Regions from separate parts of the Xanthomonas sp. 3058 genome, predicted to be linked through region 2. Evidence: predicted binding sites of a transcription regulator. Region 2 holds the regulator's gene; the other holds the start of a gene.
What was found. Region 2 encodes FliA, which starts transcription of late flagellar genes. Its sites were predicted from a motif close to TAAAGTTTNNCNNNCNNNGGCCGATAA; they were not measured.
Positions count from the first base shown of each region.

Region 1: GGR61_RS05270 (methyl-accepting chemotaxis protein) is a predicted target of FliA. The motif match lies at 5,442-5,468, and genes of this name have one in related genera.

Region 1 is NZ_JACHOF010000002.1:289,679-298,840, forward strand. Features, by position in the region: gene rnd (ribonuclease D) at 1-390, shown strand, start outside; gene GGR61_RS05245 (H-NS family nucleoid-associated regulatory protein) at 787-1,188, shown strand; tRNA gene GGR61_RS05250 (tRNA-Ala) at 1,279-1,354, shown strand; gene GGR61_RS05255 (hypothetical protein) at 1,505-1,681, shown strand; gene GGR61_RS05260 (sensor domain-containing diguanylate cyclase) at 1,893-2,978, shown strand; gene GGR61_RS05265 (chemotaxis protein CheW) at 3,153-3,662, opposite strand; gene GGR61_RS05270 (methyl-accepting chemotaxis protein) at 3,674-5,332, opposite strand; partial or broken gene GGR61_RS05275 (DNA-3-methyladenine glycosylase) at 5,632-6,231, shown strand; gene GGR61_RS05280 (DEAD/DEAH box helicase) at 6,171-9,162, opposite strand, start outside.
Region 2 is NZ_JACHOF010000001.1:682,238-691,399, reverse strand. Features, by position in the region: gene flhF (flagellar biosynthesis protein FlhF) at 1-1,286, shown strand, start outside; gene GGR61_RS03115 (MinD/ParA family protein) at 1,273-2,157, shown strand; gene GGR61_RS03110 (RNA polymerase sigma factor FliA) at 2,154-2,921, shown strand; gene cheY (chemotaxis response regulator CheY) at 2,957-3,349, shown strand; gene GGR61_RS03100 (protein phosphatase CheZ) at 3,349-3,975, shown strand; gene GGR61_RS03095 (chemotaxis protein CheA) at 3,978-5,636, shown strand; gene GGR61_RS03090 (XVIPCD domain-containing protein) at 5,847-6,749, opposite strand; gene GGR61_RS03085 (hypothetical protein) at 6,858-7,499, opposite strand; gene GGR61_RS21020 (hypothetical protein) at 8,137-8,259, shown strand; partial or broken gene GGR61_RS03080 (chemotaxis protein CheW) at 8,462-8,857, shown strand; gene GGR61_RS03075 (serine hydrolase domain-containing protein) at 9,094-9,162, opposite strand, start outside.

The DNA of each region.
Region 1 (9,162 bases), on a different contig from region 2:
TGGATCCTGGACAACGAACTGGCCAGCCAGCTGGCGCGCTTTCCGCCCGCCGATCTGGACGCCTTGCTGCGCCAGTTCGACAAGTTCCCCAAGGCGCCGCGCAAGCTGGCCGCTGCGGTATGGGACGCACTCAACACGCCACTGCCCGACGAAGACAAGGCGCCGCTGGCGCAGGCCGCCACCGACGGCAACAAGGCCACGCTCAAGCGCCTGCAGGATGCGGTGGCCCAGCGCAGCCGCGAGCTGGAATTGCCCGACGGCATCCTGGCCTCGCGCCGACACCTGGAAACCCTGATCGAACAACGCAGCTGGCCTGCCGCACTCGGCCAATGGCGCCGCGAGGTGCTCGAAGCGCAGCTGACGCCTCTGCTGGACGACGCGACGGCGTAATGCCGGCAGATAGTCCGCGATCGAAGCGCGCAGCAATGCGGGCATTGGCGTCGCTGGTGCATACCGCCGATCCTGCGACGCCCGGCCCACGAAAGGCTGAAAGAGATTGATAGCGTCGGTGCGGCGCCGACGCCGGACTTGCAGCGACATACATCACCGGATGTCTGGCATCGCGTCCCTGCTGCTCCTGTATCGTTGCAGCAAGGATCGCGGCATGCCCAACCGGCGTTGCCGCCTCCGGCAGGACAATGCGACAGTGCGCCACCGGGCCTTGCAAAAGACCTGTTCGCCGCATGTGCAAGCAGTGCACACGCAGCGGTCGCCCCCGGACCGCATGCCATAATGACGCGCGCCCATTGGGCAGCGTCTCCACCCTTATTCCGAGGCCATACCTCTGTGAGCAATACTTCTTCGAAACTGGACTCCATCGCGCAAGCCAAAGCCAAGCTGCTGGACGAGCTGCAGAAGCTGGAAGAACAGGAGAAAACCGAGCGCGCGAGCGAGGCATCCTCTGCGCATGCCACCATCGTCTCGCTGCTTGAGCAGTTTGCCGGCCATTTCAACACCAAGCAGCGCAACGACATTGCCGCCTACCTGGGCACCACCGGTGCACGCAAGGAAGTGGTCAAGAGCGGCCGCAGCGAAGTGAAGCCCAAGTACGAACTGCCGCACACCGGCGAGACCTGGTCCGGCCGTGGCCGCACCCCGAAGGCCTTTGCGGCCTGGGAAGGCTCGGTGTCGTACAAGGAATGGAAGGCCAAGAACCCGGACCTCAAGTTCCCGCTGGTTCGCGAGTAACGTCTGCAGGGCCGCGCTGTGACGGCGCGGTCCGTCGGCGCCGGACGCCATTGGCGAACCGCGCGGCATGTGGTTAGAATCAAACCACGTGGGGCGGTAGCTCAGCTGGGAGAGCGTCGCGTTCGCATCGCGAAGGTCGAGGGTTCGATCCCCTTCCGCTCCACCATTGCATGATTCATCAAAGGCCTCGGAAACCACGTTTCCGGGGCTTTTTTGCGTAGGCACGGTACTGGTCGCCGGCGCCGCCTGCAGCCATGGCGCGGGGATCACACCGTGCGCGCTAACGTGTCTGCCACCTTCACAGCGGACGCACGCCATGAGCAACGACCAGCGCCAACCCGACAAGGCTGCCGACAACACCCACGGCGTCACCGAGAGTCAGCAAGACCGTCGACAGGACGATGTCGCCAAACAGCGTCCCGGGGTCGAGGACCTGAAAGTCGATAACGAACAGAACCGCCGTCCGAAAGGCAATGCCGGCCAGGGCAAGTAACGCCTGCCACGTCGCTGCAGCACCGGCATGCATCACGCACATTCCACGCCGTTGGCCGATATGGCACCATTCGATCACGCATCGGTTGCTGGATGGCTGACGCGTGCTGCTTCATCGTTTGGAGGCAGACCGGGCTGCGGCTTGGCGACATCGGCATCGCCGCTGCCAGACACTCATCGCGCTATCGGCGCCCTTTCCGGTTGTCCTTTGCATGCAGATTCCTGACGCGCCAGCGTTGAACCTGGTCCACGCCACGCTGTTGCCCGGCGGGATACATGCCGGCCTCGGTGCCCGCAAGCCGGCCAACGAAGACGACCGGCTTGCCGCGCTGCACGATTACCAGATCCTGGATACCGCACCGGAACCGGGCTACGACGCCTTCACCTCGATCGCCGCTGCGGTATGCCGGACCCCAATGGCGCTGATTTCGCTGGTGGATACCCAGCGTCAGTGGTTCAAGTCGAAGGTCGGCATGCAGCCGAGGCAGACGCCGCGCGAGTTGTCCTTCTGCGCCCACGCCATCCTGCAGCCCGATCAGGTGATGGAAGTCGGCGACACCCACCTGGACGCACGCTTTGCCGACAACGCACTGGTCACTGGCGAGCCGGAGATCCGTTTTTACGCCGGTGCCCCGCTGCTGACATCCAACGGCATCGCGCTGGGCACGCTATGCGTGCTCGACCGCACGCCGCGACGCCTGTCGGTGGCCGAACGCAATGCATTGCAAGCGCTGGCACGGCAGGTCGTCAGCACGATCGAATTGCAGCACGCGGCCAAGCTGGTCGAACTGGACACGCTGCGCGACGCGCTCACCGGGCTGTGGAATCGCGACGGCCTGGAGCATGCCATGCAGACGCTCGTACAGCCTTCGACCGCATCGTCACCGCTGCCGCTGAGCTTTGCGCTGATTGATCTGGACGGCTTCAAACGGCAGCAATTGCAGGCCGGTGCGGCCGCCGCAGACGCAACGCGTGTGCAGGCCGCCCGGATCCTCGAAGCACACCTGCCGCAGCACGCCACGGTGGCGCGCCTGGCGGGCGATCAGCTTTGCGTGGTGTTACCGCAGACCTCGGCGCCGGACGCGGCCAACACCATCGACGCGGTGCGCGGGGCAGTCGAAGCGGCCAGCTGGCCGACCGGCGCACTGACCATCAGCGCCGGCCTGGTTGAGGTCACGTCCAACGAGGCGCACGACAGCCATACCTTGCTGGCGCGCGCGCGGCATGCCCTGCAGACCGCGATTCGCGGCGGACGCAACCGCGTGCAGCGGTTCGATGGTTGGCAGCTGCACGACTGATTGGCCAATGTCGTCGTCTCCCTGACGACCTCTGCGACCTGGCGTTGCCATCCGCAGGCCTTCGCATGCCGAACAGCGTGGCCCCTGCCGGAAGGCGGCATGCACCGTGTCCGGTGTTGAGTGCCGCGCACATCTGCACGGCACAGGCTCTGCGCATTCCGTTGCCGGCCGCGCTCAGGCGGCCAGTGCGTCGCCGCCGCCCGCGATCTCATCCACCTGCAGCACCTGCTCCATGTCCAGCAACACGACGAAGCGTTCGCCGACCTTGCCCATGCCACGCAGCAGGTCGCGGCGGATATGCGTGCCGAACGACGGTGCCGCCTCGATATCCTGATCGGCCAACTCGATCACCGCGTTGACCGCATCGACCAGCACGCCGATCACCTGGGTTCCCTGCGCCTGCTCGGTCGCCAGGATCACGATGCAACTGCGCTTGCCGATTGTGCAATCGGCACGGCCCAGTCGTGACTGCAAATCCACCACCGGCACCACGGCACCGCGCAGATTGATGACGCCGCGCACGCAGGCAGGCATCGACGGCACCGGCGTCGGCGTGCGGTACTGGATGATTTCGCGAATACCAAGAATGCTGATGGCGAAGGTTTCGCCATCCAGTTGAAAGGTCAGGTACTGGGCCGCCGCATCGGCGTCGCCAGGCATCACATCGGGGGTCTGTGCAGTCATCGGTCGGTCTCTCAGAAGCGAGCGAATTGGCCTTCGTCCGGGCCCTCGGACATCGCATAGGCCGGCGCAGCCGCGTGACGCCAACCGCTGTTGGCCGCAGTGCGTGACGGGCGTGCGGCGGCGACCTTGCCCCGCTTCGGCGGCGTGCTGACCGGCCCCTGCCCGCCCAGGCGGAAGAACGCCATGCTCTGCTGCAGCTGTTCGGCCTGTGCGCTCATCTCTTCGGCAGTGGCGGCCAGCTCTTCGGACGCACTGGCGTTCTGCTGGGTGGTCTGGCTCAGCTGCACGACCGCCGAATTGATCTGGCTGACGCCGGAAGACTGTTCTTCGGACGCGGCCGAAATTTCCTGTACCAGATCGGAAGTGCGCTTGATGCTGGGCACGATGGAATCGAGCAGACGGCCGGCGCGATCGGCCAGCTCCACGCTGGAACTGGCAACCTCGCCAATCTCCTGGGCGGCGACCTGGCTGCGTTCGGCCAGCTTGCGCACTTCGGCAGCGACCACGGCAAAGCCCTTGCCATGTTCGCCGGCACGCGCCGCTTCGATCGCGGCATTGAGCGCGAGCAGATTGGTCTGATAGGCAATGTCGTCGATGATGCCGATCTTCTGCGCGATCTGCTTCATCGCCTGGGTGGTGGCGACCACGGCTTCGCCGCCTTCGATGGTTTCCTTTGCGGCCTGGGTGGCCATGCCATCGGTGACGCGCGCGTTCTCGGTGTTCTGGCTGATCGATGCGGTCATCTGCTCCAGCGACGCGCTGGTTTCTTCCACGCCGGCGGCCTGTTCGCTGGCGGCCTGCGACAGCGACTGCGCGGTGGCGCTGACTTCTTCCGAGGCGCTGGCCAGGGTTTCGGCGCTGGTATTGACCTCGCCCACTACCTGCGACAGCTTCTGCACCATGGTGCGCATCGCTTCGAGCAGCTGCGCGGTTTCGTCGCGGCCCTGCACCTCGATGCGCATGGTCAGGTCGCCTTCGGACAGACTGTTGGCCACCGCCACGGCGCGACGGATCGGGCCGGTAACGCTGCGGCTGATCACCACACCGAGGATGACGCCGAGGATGACGCCGCCGGCAATGATGGCGATCAACAGCTTGGAACTGTTGGTGTGGATGGCGTCGGTTTCCGCGTTGGCCGAAGCCGCGCTGCGCTCGCGCAGGCCGCCCAGGTCGGTCATCAGCGCATCCACTTCATCCGAGCTGGCACGCACCGCGTTGGACAGTGCCTCCAGGTCCGGATCGGCCTGGCGCAATGCTTCGCGGTTTGCGGCTTCGAGGAAGCGGCCGCGCTCGTCCAGATATTTCTGCCAGGCGCGGTCGAATTGCGCCAGCTTGTTCTTGCCTTCCTCGGTCTGGAAGCTGGACCGTGCGCGGGTCATGTAATCGACCACCTTGGCGGTGTATTTGTCGATGTTCTGCACGTGCGACTGGCGCTCTTCGGCGCTACTGGCCAGCAGGAGGTTGGCACGGGCACGGCCGGCGTAGATGAGGTTGATGTTGGCCTCCTTGACGTTCGACAAACCCAGCAACTCACGCTCGTACAGCGAGGTGGCCAGACTGTTGATGCGACCGGAGTTGGAATAGCCAACCCAGCCGATGCATACGCCGATCGCCGAGACGATCAGGAAGGCGGCAATGAGCCTGGTTCCGATTCTGAGGTTGCCTAACATGGGAAAGTTCTCTTAAGGAGGAGGTGCGCGACATGCGCTGCATGGAGGAAGATGGCGTGCTGCGCTACGCGATCGCTGCGATACGGCTTGTCTAACCAATCGCTTATGGCTATCGGCGACGGCAAAACCCGCTTGAGACATGAACGGTGGTGAAACCCCCATTCAGTGCAGTGGATATCTGCATCTGTGACAGATCACACACTCTTAACACTCTGTATTCAGAAAATCCCTACCCCTCGTGGCGATCCCCCACGCACCAGCCCGCTGCGGCCTCACCGCCCGATTGCCAGGCTTCACGCATGCCGCCCGCACCGCTCCCGCGCAGCGTCTACGCCACGACGCACGCGTGGTGGCGCCCCGATTGCTCAACAAGATGCTGGTCGGCATGGACGGACGACGCGGACGCATCAGCGAAGTCGAGGCGTATTGCGGCAGGGAGGATGCGGCCGCGCACTCGTTTCGTGGCATGACGCCGCGCACGCAGGTGATGTCCGCTGCGCATGGGCACCTGTATGTGTATTTCATCTACGGCATGCATTGGGCGATCAATACCGTCTGCGGCGGCGCGCCCGGTCATGCGGTGCTGATTCGCGCGCTGGAGCCGCTGGTCGGTATCGACCGCATGCAGGCAGCGCGCGGTGGTGTGCCGGACAAGCACCTGACCACCGGTCCAGGCCGTTTGACGCAGGCCTTCGGTGTGACGGCCGCCGACAACGGGCTGGATCTGACCGATGGCGGGGCACGCTTGTGGATCGAAGACGACGGCACTGGCAACACCGCGGGTCGGCATCCGCAAGGCGGTGGATGCGCCGTGGCGCTGGGTGGTCCCGGGTAGCCGCTATCTGTCGCGCCCGCTACCGCGGTTCAGCGATACACGGCGTGCGCTGCCAGGCGACTGAGCCAGCCACTGCTCCATCGGGGTTTGCTCTGCAGCCCCGGGGCCACGCTGCAACACCTGCAGCGCCTGCTCGGTGTGTTCGGCAGTAAGTTCCTGCAGCGGTTGCAAGCGCTCTGCGGCCCACACCGCCATCGGCATGCCATCGAGATACGCGACGCGATTGCCGGGCACGCGCGCCACGCGCTCGCCGGGCAGGAGGCTGCCCAGCAGATTGCTCGGGTCGCTGGCGCTGACGCATACCCACTGTTGCGGCAAGGCCTGTGCACGCACGCGGCGCAATGCCGCGATCGCATCCGGCAACGCGAACTGCTCTCCGGACAGGCCGGCGATGAATCGGCCACCACGGATGTCGCCACGCGCTTCAAGACGTTGATACATGCGCAGCAGTTCGCGCCACGGTGGCAGCCATGCGGCCTCGCGTTCGAGCAGACGCCAACACACCACCCCATAGCGCCGCAGCAAGCTGCGCGCGACATGTTCCAGCATGTCCTGGTGGCGCTCGCTGGCTTCGGCCAACGGCACCTCCGGCAACGCGCGCACCGGCGCCCAGCGGCCGGCATCGCGAATCCCCAGTGCATTGGCACGGCGACGGTGGCGCGATAGTGCGCTCGGTCGCTTGGAAGCCGGCACCAGCAGCGCGCGCAGCCCGGCATAGCTGTCGCAGTGCGCGCGGCCGCGCATCACCGCCTCGCTCAAGGCCTCTTCCAGTTCGGTTGTCATCAAGCCGGCGGCGTCGGCGATCTCGTCGAAGAACAGCGCACCTTGCTGCTGCAAGACCTCCACCACGCGTTGCGCGCGCGAGCCCAGGGGCGTGTCGTCGGCATCGCGTGCCAGGCTGCTCCAGCGTTGCGCCTCGCGACGTGGCAGCAACACGATCGGCGTGGTCCGCAGCGCCACACCGCTGCGTCCACCGCCGGGGCGTAACCGCGCCCACACGGTGCGACCGGCGGTGCACAACTCGTCCAGCCATGCCGGTCGATAGTCGCGCACGCGTGCAGGCAGCAACTCGCTCTCCCAGAGCACAGCTGGTGCCTCGAAGCCTTCCAGCTGCCCGACCACGCCGGCCAAGGCATCCGGCCCCGCCACCCGGCTGCTGCCGTCCACGTGCTGCCACTCGAACAGAAAGCGCGCGTAGTCGCGCTGCGCCACCGGCTCGATCTCGCGGCGCAATCGTCCCAGGGTATAGCGATGGATGCGCGCCAGCAGATGGCGTTCGCACCATTCTTCCGACTGCGCCTGCGCACTGAACCGCCCGGCCATGACATAGCCCTCGCGCTGCAAGGCGGCCAAGGCAACCAGGATCTCGGCCGCGGGCAACTGCAGTGCGCCGGCCAACGCCGGCACCTGCGCCGGGCCAACGGCAGACAAGCGTCCACGCAGCAGTTCGCGGATGGCCCACTCACGCGTCCATTCGTCAACACGACAATCGGCCGGCGCCTGTAACGGCGGCTGCGGCAACGCCTGCGGATACAGCGGCAGGAACCAGTCGATGCGCTCGGCACTGATCCACAGCGCCGGTGCGCCATCCAGGGCAAGACAACTGGCGCGGCCATCGCCAGCAAGTGCGGCCAGCCACACATGCCAGTGCGCATCGGCGGCTTCATCGACGGGAAGTACGCCCAGCCCGACCAAGGCCTCGTGCATTTCCTCGGCATCGCGTGGCTGCGGCCATGCCTGCTCGCGCACCGATGCGATGGCATCTGCATCGAGCTGCCCCAGGTCGTCGCTGCTCTGCGGCAGGTAGTGGCGGTTCTGCACGGCCTGGGTGCGGCGTTCTTCCAGTGGTGCGTCGTCCAGAAACGCATATGGCCGCGCGTTCAAGGCTTCGGCGGCCAGCGGCGACGGCGCAGCCAGATCGCGCGCCACCAGCGTGATCGCGCCCGATTCCAGCCCGCGCAGCACCTGCAGCCAGCCTTCGCTGTCCATGGCCTGATGCAGGCAATCGTCCAGTGTCTGCATCACCAGCGGGTGATCGGGCACTTCGCGCTCGCCGACCAGATTCTCCGCGCAGGCAACCTGATCGGGGAACACGGTCGCCAGCAGATCCTCCGACTTCATCCGTTGCAGTTGCGGTGCGACCTTGTTGCCGCCGCTAAAGCGCGGCAGCGCCATCGCGTTGGTCGCATTCCAGCGCCAGCGCACGCCGAACAGCGGCGCATCCAGCAAGGCCTGGATCAACACATGCTCGGCCGATGACGAATGCAGATAGCGGGCCACCTCCGCCAAGGCAAAGCTGTGGCTGGTGGACAGCGACAACACGATCGCATCCTCGGTGGCGGCAGCCTGCAGTTCGAAGTTGAAGGTGCGGCAGAAGCGCTTGCGCAACGCCAGTCCCCAGGCACGATTGATGCGGCTGCCATATGGCGAATGGATCACCAACTGGGTGCCGCCGGTGCCATCGAAGAAACGCTCCATCACCAGGCAATGCTGGGTCGGCATCGCGCCCAGCGCCACGCAGGCACTGGCGAGGTAATCCACCAGTTGCCGCGCCGCCTCCGCCGTCAGTCCCCGTTCGCCCACCAGCCATTCGCAGGCGGCCTGGTGCGGCGCTGTTTCGGACGGCACGGCGTCGAGCCGTGCCGCGATCTCGTCGCGCAAACGCGATACCGCCGCCGACAGTTCGTCGCTACGGCCTGGCGCCTCGCCCAGCCAGAACGGAATGTTCGGCGGCGCCCCCTTGGCGTCTTCCACCCGCACCCGCCCCGCTTCCACGCGCAGAATGCGGTAACTGGCGTTGCCCAGTTGAAACACGTCGCCGGTCAGGCTTTCGACGGCGAAATCCTCGTTCACCGTGCCGATCTTGTCTGCCTGCGGCTCCAGCACCACGCTGTAGTCGCCCGTCTCGGGAATGGTGCCGCCGGAGGTCAGTGCGGTCATGCGTGCGCCGCGGCGCGCATGCAGGCGCCGATGCACCGCATCGCGATGCAGATAG
Region 2 (9,162 bases):
TGCGCAGCGCCGCACCCTCGCCCACCGCGCAGGCATTGGCCAACGCGGTGGCCGCATCCGCCGCGCCGCGCCAGCAACACGCGCTGTCGGCAATCCCGGAACAGGTCTTCGCCGACTTTCTGACCACCGCCCCGGTGCAGCGCGCGTCCTTGGAAGCGGCTGCGGCACCCACACCGCTCATGGCTGCGGCCATGACCGCACCCGTCGCTGTCGCTGTTGCCGGCTACGGCCAGGACGACGACGCGCTGGCCGACGAGGCCGATTTCGATCTGGACGACGCCCTGCCGCAAATCCTGCCGCCGGCCGCCTTGCCGCCGCTGGTGGTCGCACCGGTGGCCCTGGCCGCCGTGCCGGTCGCCGCCGCCCCGGCGACGCAGAACGACGAAGAACTCAAGCAGCTACGCGGCGAACTGGCGCTGATGCGGCAGATGATCGAGCGAGAAATGAACCGCCTCACCGACGAGCGCCTGCGTGGCTCGCCGGTGCGTGCGCAGGCGCTGGAGTTGATGGACGACTACGGCTTCGACGCCGGTCTGACCCGCGACATCGCCATGCAGATCCCCGCCGACACCGAATTGCACCGCGGCCGCGGCCTGATGCTGGGCTTGTTGTCCAAGCGCCTGCCGGTGGCCCCGATCGACCCGCTGGAACGCGGCGGCGTGATCGCCCTGGTCGGCCCGACCGGCGCCGGCAAGACCACCACCATTGCCAAGCTGGCGCAGCGCTTCGCCGCCCAGCACGCCCCGCGCGACGTGGCACTGGTCACCACCGACACCTTGCGCGTCGGTGGCCGCGAGCAGCTGCACAGCTACGGCCGCCAGCTCGGCATCGCGGTGCACGAAGCCGACAGCGCCGAAAGCCTGCTCGCGCTGCTGGATCGCCTGCGCGACTACAAGCTGGTGCTGATCGATACCGCCGGCATGGGCCAGCGCGACCGCGCCCTGGCCGCCCAGCTGAACTGGCTGCGCGCCGCCCAGCAGGTCACCTCGCTGCTGGTGCTGCCCGCCAACTCCCATTTTTCAGACCTCGACGAGGTCGTGCGCCGCTTCGCCCACGCCAAGCCCCAAGGCGTGGTGCTGACCAAACTCGACGAGACCGGCCGCTTCGGCAGCGCCTTGTCGGTGGTGGTCGACCACCAAATGCCCATCACCTGGGTGACTGACGGACAGCGGGTCCCTGACGACCTGCACCGCGCCAATGCCGCCAGTCTCGTTCTTCGCCTTGAAGATTTACGGCGCGCTGCCGATAAGCCCTGTACTCCGGAGCACAACCATGCAGTCGCGTGAATACGCAAAGCTGACCAACGCCTTCCCCCTGTCGGCGACCCGTCCCGAGCCCTTGGGCCCGGTGCGCACCATTGCCGTGACCGGTGGCAAGGGCGGCGTGGGTAAAACCAACATCTCCGCCAACCTGGCCGTGGCGCTTGCCGACATGGGCAAGCGCACCCTGCTGCTGGACGCCGACCTTGGCCTGGCCAACCTGGATGTGGTCCTGGGACTCTCGCCCAAGTACACCCTGGCCGACCTGATCGCCGGCCGCTGCACGCTCGATGAAGTGATCATGGAAGGTCCGGGTGGCGTGCTGGTGGTGCCGGCCGCCTCCGGTCGCCGCCACATGGCGGAACTGGCCCCGGCCCAGCACATCGGCCTGGTCAACGTGTTCTCCGAACTGGAACGCGACCTGGACGTGATGGTCATCGACACCGCCGCCGGCATCACCGACAGCGTGCTGACCTTCTGCCAGGCCGCACAGGACACCGTGGTGGTGGTCTGCGACGAACCGGCCTCGATCACCGACGCCTACGCGCTGATCAAGGTGCTCTCGCGCGAACGCGGCGTGGACCGCCTGCAGATCATCGCCAACATGGTGCGCGACCCCAACGAAGGCCGCCTGCTGTACGACAAGCTGTCGCGGGTCTGCGAAAAGTTCCTCGGCGACGTGTCGCTGAACTACCTCGGCCACGTGCCGCAGGACGACTGGTTGCGCCTGTCGGTGCAGCGCCAGCAACCCGTCATCAAGGCTTACCCCGCCAGTCCGTCGGCGCAGGCCATTGCAGAAATCGCTCGCCGTACCTCGCGCTGGCAGGCCCCCACGGTGCCGCGCGGCAACGTCGAGTTTTTCGTCGAACGCATCATCCAACGGGGAGTGGCCGCATGAGTACCGCCACCGCAACGACCGCCACCGCGCAGTACCGTGCCGTGCAGCGCAACAACGCCAACGACATCGTCACCCAGCATGCCGATCTGGTCCGCCGCATTGCCCACCATCTGGCCGCGCGCCTGCCGGCGAGCGTGGAAGTGGACGATCTGATCCAGGCCGGCATGATCGGCCTGATCGAAGCCTCGCGCAGTTACGATTCCGACCAGGGCGCCTCGTTCGAAACCTATGCCTCGATCCGCATCCGCGGCTCGATGATCGACGAGATCCGCCGTGGCGACTGGGTGCCGCGTTCAGTCCACCGCCGTGCCCGCGACGCCGCCGCCGCCGTGCGCAAGATCGAGCAGAACACCGGCCGCGCCGCCGCTGCCACCGAAGTGGCCGCCGCGATGGAAATGCCGCTACCCGATTACCTGCGTCTGATGGAAGATGCCGCACGCGGCCAGGTGCTGAGCCTGGAGTCGCGGATCGAGGACCACGGCGAGCTGGACACCACCGCCAAGGGTGGTCCCAATCCGCAGCAGATGATGGAGCGTGGCGAATTCGGCCGCGAGCTGGGCAAGGCCATCGGCCAGTTGCCCGAGCGCGAGCAGTTGGTGCTGTCGCTGTATTACGAGCAGGAATTGAATCTGAAGGAAATCGGCGCCGTGCTCGGTGTCAGCGAATCGCGCGTCTGCCAGATTCACGGCCAGGCGGTGGTGCGTCTGCGCGGCCGCCTCAAGGTCTTCGAACTGGCCGATGCCGGTGTCGAAATTGACGAATAATTTTTTCGCGTATTTTTTAGTGTTAGGAGCTTGATGTGAACAAGAACATGCGGATTTTGATCGTGGACGACTTCTCGACGATGCGACGTATCGTCAAGAATCTGTTGGGCGATCTCGGCTTCACCAATACCGCAGAGGCCGAAGACGGCAACAGCGCATTGGCTGCGTTGCGTGCCGGCCCGTTCGATTTCGTGGTCACCGACTGGAACATGCCCGGCATGACCGGCATCGACCTGCTGCGCAACATCCGCGCCGACGCCAAGCTCAAGCACCTGCCGGTGATGATGGTGACCGCCGAAGCCAAGCGCGAGCAGATCATCGAAGCGGCCCAGTGCGGCGTGAATGGCTACATCATCAAGCCGTTCACCGCGCAGACGCTGGAAGAAAAGCTGGGCAAGGTGTTCGAACGTCTGGCGGCGACCGCCTGATGAACGCCACCGTGGATACCAACGCAGAACGCGCCGCATTGATCGACCGCCTGCAGGGCGCGCTCGATGCACTGGAAAGCGGTGACGAAGCCGCCTGGAAGCGCGAGGTGGATCACCTCGCCGCCTTGCGTACCCGTCCGATGATGCAGGGCCTGAGCCGGCTCGCCCGCGAACTGGGTCAGGCGCTGGGCGAATTGCCCACCGTGCCTGACGAAGCCGGCGAACTGGACGATGCGTGTTCGCGCCTGGACCACGTGGTGGAAATGACCGAAAAGGCCAGCCATCGCACGCTGGATCTGGTCGAGGAATGCCGCGAGCTGGCCAACCAGCTGCGCGACGGCGGCCTCAATCAGGACCAGGGCGCGCTGATGGACAAGATGCGCCACAACCTGACCGAGCTGTCGCTGGCGCAGAGCTACCAGGACCTGAGCGGGCAGATCATCCGGCGCGTGGCCGGGATCGTGCGGCGCGTGCATGAAGGCTTCGGTGCGCTCGGCCTGCCGCCGAAGAACACCGAGCCGAAGAAAGACGACGGCGGTCTTGCCGGTCCTGCAGTCAAGGGCCTGGACCGTCACGCGGTGTCGCAGGACGACGCCGACGACCTGCTGTCCGGATTGGGGTTGTAACCATGAGTGCTGTTCCAGACGATATTGCTGCCGATTTCATCGTCGAGGCCCAGGAAATCCTGGATCGCCTCGGCGAACAGCTGGTCGCGCTGGAACAGGCACCGGACGAAGCCGACCAGCTCAACGCGGTGTTCCGCGGTTTCCATACGCTCAAGGGCGGCGCCGGCTTTCTGGCGATCAAGCCGATGGTCGCGCTGTGCCACGCCGCCGAAGAAACCCTCGGCATGGCGCGCTCCGGCCAGGCGGTGTTGCAGGCGCATCACTTCGATGCCGCGCAGCAGTCGCTGGATTATCTGCAGGCGATGCTGGATGCGATGGGCTCGGGCGAAACCGTGCCGCATGCACCGGCCTCGCTGATTGCGCAGTTCGACGCCAAGAGCGGCCCGCCGGCGGTCAAGGCCGCTCCCAAGGCGGCAGTCGCCGCCGCGGCGGCGCACGACGACGGCCATGCACCGGCAGCGCCCGGCGCCAAGGCCGCGCCGAAAGCCGCTGCCAAGGCTGGCGCCGAAGCCGAACAAACCGTGCGCGTGGACACCAAGCGCCTGGACGCCATCGTCAACCTGATCGGCGAGCTGGTGCTGTCGCGCAATCGCTTGAAGACCCTGCGCACCCGCCTGCGCGACGAAGAACTCGATCGCGCGGTCAGCACGCTGGATATCGCCACCGCCCGTCTGCAGACCGCCGTCATGCGTACCCGCATGCAGCCGGTCAGCAAGGTGTTTTCGCGCTTCCCCAAGGTGGCCCGCGACGTCGCGCGCACGCTGTCCAAGGAAGTGGAGCTGGAGCTGATCGGCGCCGAGACGGAACTGGACCGCAATCTGGTCGAAGCGCTGGCCGACCCGCTGGTGCATCTGGTGCGCAACGCCATCGACCACGGCATCGAATCGCCTGCCCTGCGCGAAGCCACCGGCAAACCGCGCAGCGGTCATGTGCGCCTGTCCGCGCAGCAGGAAGGCGACTACGTCAGCATCGAAATCCAGGACGACGGCGCCGGCATCGACCCCGAACGCCTGCGCGAAATCGCCCGCAACAAAGGCCTGATCGACGCCGAAGCCGCCGCCCGCCTGAGCACCGACGAGTGCCTGCATCTGATCTTCATGCCGGGCTTCTCGACCAAGGCCGAGGTCACCGACATCTCCGGCCGTGGCGTGGGCATGGACGTGGTGCAATCGCGCATCCGCGAACTCAGCGGGCAGATCCAGATCCAGTCCGAACTGGGCCGCGGCAGCCGCTTCATGATCCGCGTGCCGCTGACGCTGGCGATCCTGCCGACCTTGCTGGTGCAGGCCGGCGAAGCGGTCTACGCCCTGCCGCTGGCCCGCGTGGTCGAAGTGCTGCACGCACCGCAGACCTCGCTGGGCTGGTTCGACGGCCGCGCCGTGCTCGACCGCCGCTCGCACACCCTGCCGCTGATCGACCTGCGCCGCTGGCTCGGCGTACCGGCAGAACAACCGCCGCTGCTGACCGTGGTGCTGCTGCAGGCAGGCGAAACCCGCTTCGGCCTGGTGGTGGACCAGGTCCGCGGCCGCGAGGAAGTGGTGATCAAGCCCCTGCCCCGCGCCCTACGCGGCCTGCCCGGCTACGCCGGCGCCACCCTGATCGGCGACGGCCGCATGGCGCTGATCCTGGACGTGGATGGACTGCGCTCCAGCGATCATTGATTTTCGGGAATCGGGAATCGGCAAGACGATCTTGTCTGCCTGATTTGACGACAACGCCCGCGTACTGCGGCCGTTGTCGTTTCACTACAAGCATCGCTGCCGATCTATGCCGCTACGCGCGCCGGCATGGGCGCGATGGTTTGGCGACGGCCAGGCTGCCGTGGAACTGAATCTGGAACCGTTATTTCAGAACCGTTACTTCACTAGCCCTCACACCATCCGGTGTTGAGGCGCAATCGACTGCTCTCGCTGTTGCTCCTGCTGCTGGGATTGCTGTTGGCGCTGAGTTTCGCCCAAGGCCTGTAATTGCGCCAAGGATTGCTCGACGGGCTGCGCAATCGCATCACTCGTCTTCATATGCGCCATCTTGTGAGCGGGATCGTTCAACGCACCTTCCACAACGAAGACGTTCTCGCCCTGCCGCACGGACTTGGTGTTCTCGCTCAGCACGACATGATCGATTCGCGACAGCCCGTTCTCTTTGGCTAAATACGCGCTGCTTGCTGCCAGCCGTGCGCTGTTGTCGTCGTACTCGCGGCCGAGACCTTGCTCAAGGCGGCGAACGGCCTCTTCTGCCTGCTGGTGCAATGGATCGTGCGGCTGTGGATGCACAGCCATTGCATTGGCTCCACCCGGGGATACCTGATTCCCAGGTAGCTGCACCTCTCCTATCGCTTTTTGCCACCACAGCTGATCGGGCTTAGGGTTGCTGTGCTCCTTATTCAACCCGCTGTTAGGCATGGGGGCATGAATGCTCTTGATCTCGTCAATATTCCCTACCGGCTTGAGCGCACCCTCAAAGTCCTTGTCGACCCCCTGTTTTGTCGTACGATGCAGCCCGGCATAGTTCAGCGCGCCCCACGTGAAGTCGATGCAGCTATTGGAAGCACCACCGTACTCCATATCGAAACCATGTTTTGCAGGCGACTGGCCGAACTCTTTTAGCTTCTCATACTGCGACTGATCAATCTCCATCGTGCGCGAGTAATAAGGATCTTTATAGTTTCTGACGTCATCCTTAAATACCTTTCCCGGCCCACTAGACTCGCCATGCTCTGAGGGGGCAAACCCGTAGCTGTTAATTTTTTTGCCATCACTTACTGCGTAGTACATGTGTCCGGCCATGGAGTTGCCGCCGGTGATCAAAAGCGGAGTGCCGGCCGCAGCGACGTAGACAGTCACGGTGTAGCGCTTGCCGTGATCATCCATGTCTCGCCCGCCTTATTTTGCTTTGTGAGTGTAAGCAATCAATAGCTGTGCATTCGCATCTAACAACGCTTGCCGGTTCTGATCAATACGCAATCTGAGACGATAACGACCAGCCTGGAGCGAAGCGCTGTAGGCAAACGCGAGTTCCTCGGAAGCCCTGCCCGTCGGAGCCAGCCCAGCACTTGCCATTGTCGCGACATCCGCATTTAGCGCGAACAACCCCTTTGCAATACCGTCTGCAGCGATGGTAACGGGCACCTCTTGTTCTCTTCCAACACGTTGACTGCGCTGCAGCTCCACAGTGGCCGACCCAGCCTGCTGGATACGCTCTAGATGCACGACTGCAACGATTTCGGCACGTACCAGACTGTCCGCGGCATCCGCGACGGCGCCTGTGTCACTTCCGATCAATTGAATGCCGATAAAAATTGGCGGGTTTGCGTCGTCCGGCTGGGCGGGCACGTCGAACTCAAGCACCATTTCTTCGCCGTCATTAGGGGGCAAGCTTCGCGTCAGCGGTACTGCGGTTCGCATATCTGATTGCTCCTTTGCGATGGGGGTATTTGCAGGTGGCGATTGAATGCTGCAGCTTACGATCAGACCAATGATCAATGCCGTCACTGCAACGCGCATTAGATCCTTTGCAATGAGCACCTTATCTCTCCTGTGAGTGTGATGCCGAACCTGAAGCTCAAGGCAAATCCGCGTTTAGAACATGAGGCTATCTTAGCTGCCTCTTCTGCGGCCTACCTGCTGCATCGTATCGCTTATCTGTTCACACAGCTAACTGCGCTTACAGCGCGATGCGAGCGGCACCTCCACCGGCGGCAACGCCTGCATCGACAACTGCCCCGCGCTGGCCAAGCGCCGCCACCAATAGCGACGGCACGTTGCAAAGAACGGTTCCAGGTACACCTCTTCCACCGACACATACCCCGGCAAGACCCTTAATTATAATCGGCTAGGCATTTATCTAGTGCCTCAGTGGCGTCCTTTGCGTCACTAATGGCACCATGAAAAATCTGGGCCGCGGCATAGCGATAGTGCCGTGTCTGATCAGCCGGCTTATCGCCATCCATCGAAATTGCGGCCATGACTAGTACGCCTTCACTTATCCGCATCTCCACTGCGTGCCTCAAAGCATGGCCCAGCTCAGAGCAAATCTTTGTGCTCTTCTTTTCCCATGTACGGGGCGCAACAACAAGTCCCGCAATGCGCTTCTGGAGCGCGCCTGACGCCTGCTCAGCGACCTGCTTGTAGGTGCAAATAACAGTTCCAGATTCACTTCTTCGTGATCAAACGCCTACCCCACGCCCTGCGCGGCCTACCCGGCTACGTCGGTGCCTCCCTGATCGGCGACGGCCGGATGGCGCTGATTGTGGATGTGGACGGATTGCGCTCCAGCGATCATTGATTTTCGGAAATCGGAAATCGGAAATCGGAAATCGCCAAGATGATCCTGGTTGCCTGATCTGACGGCAACGGCCGCGTACTGCGGCTGTTGTCGTTTCACTACCAGCATCGCTGCCGATTTACGCCGCCACGCGCGCAAGCATGGGCGCGATGGCTTGGCGACGGTCAGGGTGCCGTGGAACTGAACCTGGAACCGTTATTTGATCCTGCCGACCCTGCTGGTGCAGGCCGGCGAAGCGGTCTATGCGCTACCACTGGCCCGCGTGGTCGAAGTGCTGCATGCACCGCAGACCTCGCTGGGCTGGTTCGACGGCCGCGCCGTGCTCGACCGCCGCTCGCATACGCTGCCGCTGATCGACCTGCGCCGCTGGCTCGGCGTACCGGCAGAACAACCGCCGCTGCTGACCGTGGTGCTGCAGGCCGGCGAAACACGCTTCGGCCTGGTGGTGGACCAGGTCCGCGGCCGCGAGGAAGTGGTCATCAAGCCGCTACCCCGCGCCCTGCGCGGCCTGCCCGGCTACGCCGGCGCCACCCTGATCGGCGACGGCCGCATGGCGCTGATCCTGGATGTGGATGGCTTGCGCTCCAGCGATCATTGATTTTCGGGAATCGGGAATTGGGAATCAGCAAGACGATCCTGGCTGCCTGATCTAACGACAACGGCCGCGTACTGCGGCCGTTGTGGTTTCACTACCAGCATCGCTGCCGATCTATGTCGCTACGCGCGCAAGCATGGGCGCGATGGTTTGGCGACGGCCAGGCTGCCGTGGAACTGAATCTGGAACCGTTATTTCCCGTCCAGCTAATATTTAAGCATCCTAAACCAGCCCGGGTTTTAGAAAAACGGGGGAACATGCGAGCCAGCTGGGGCAAGCATCCCAAGCGCGATATCGTCAACTCCAAA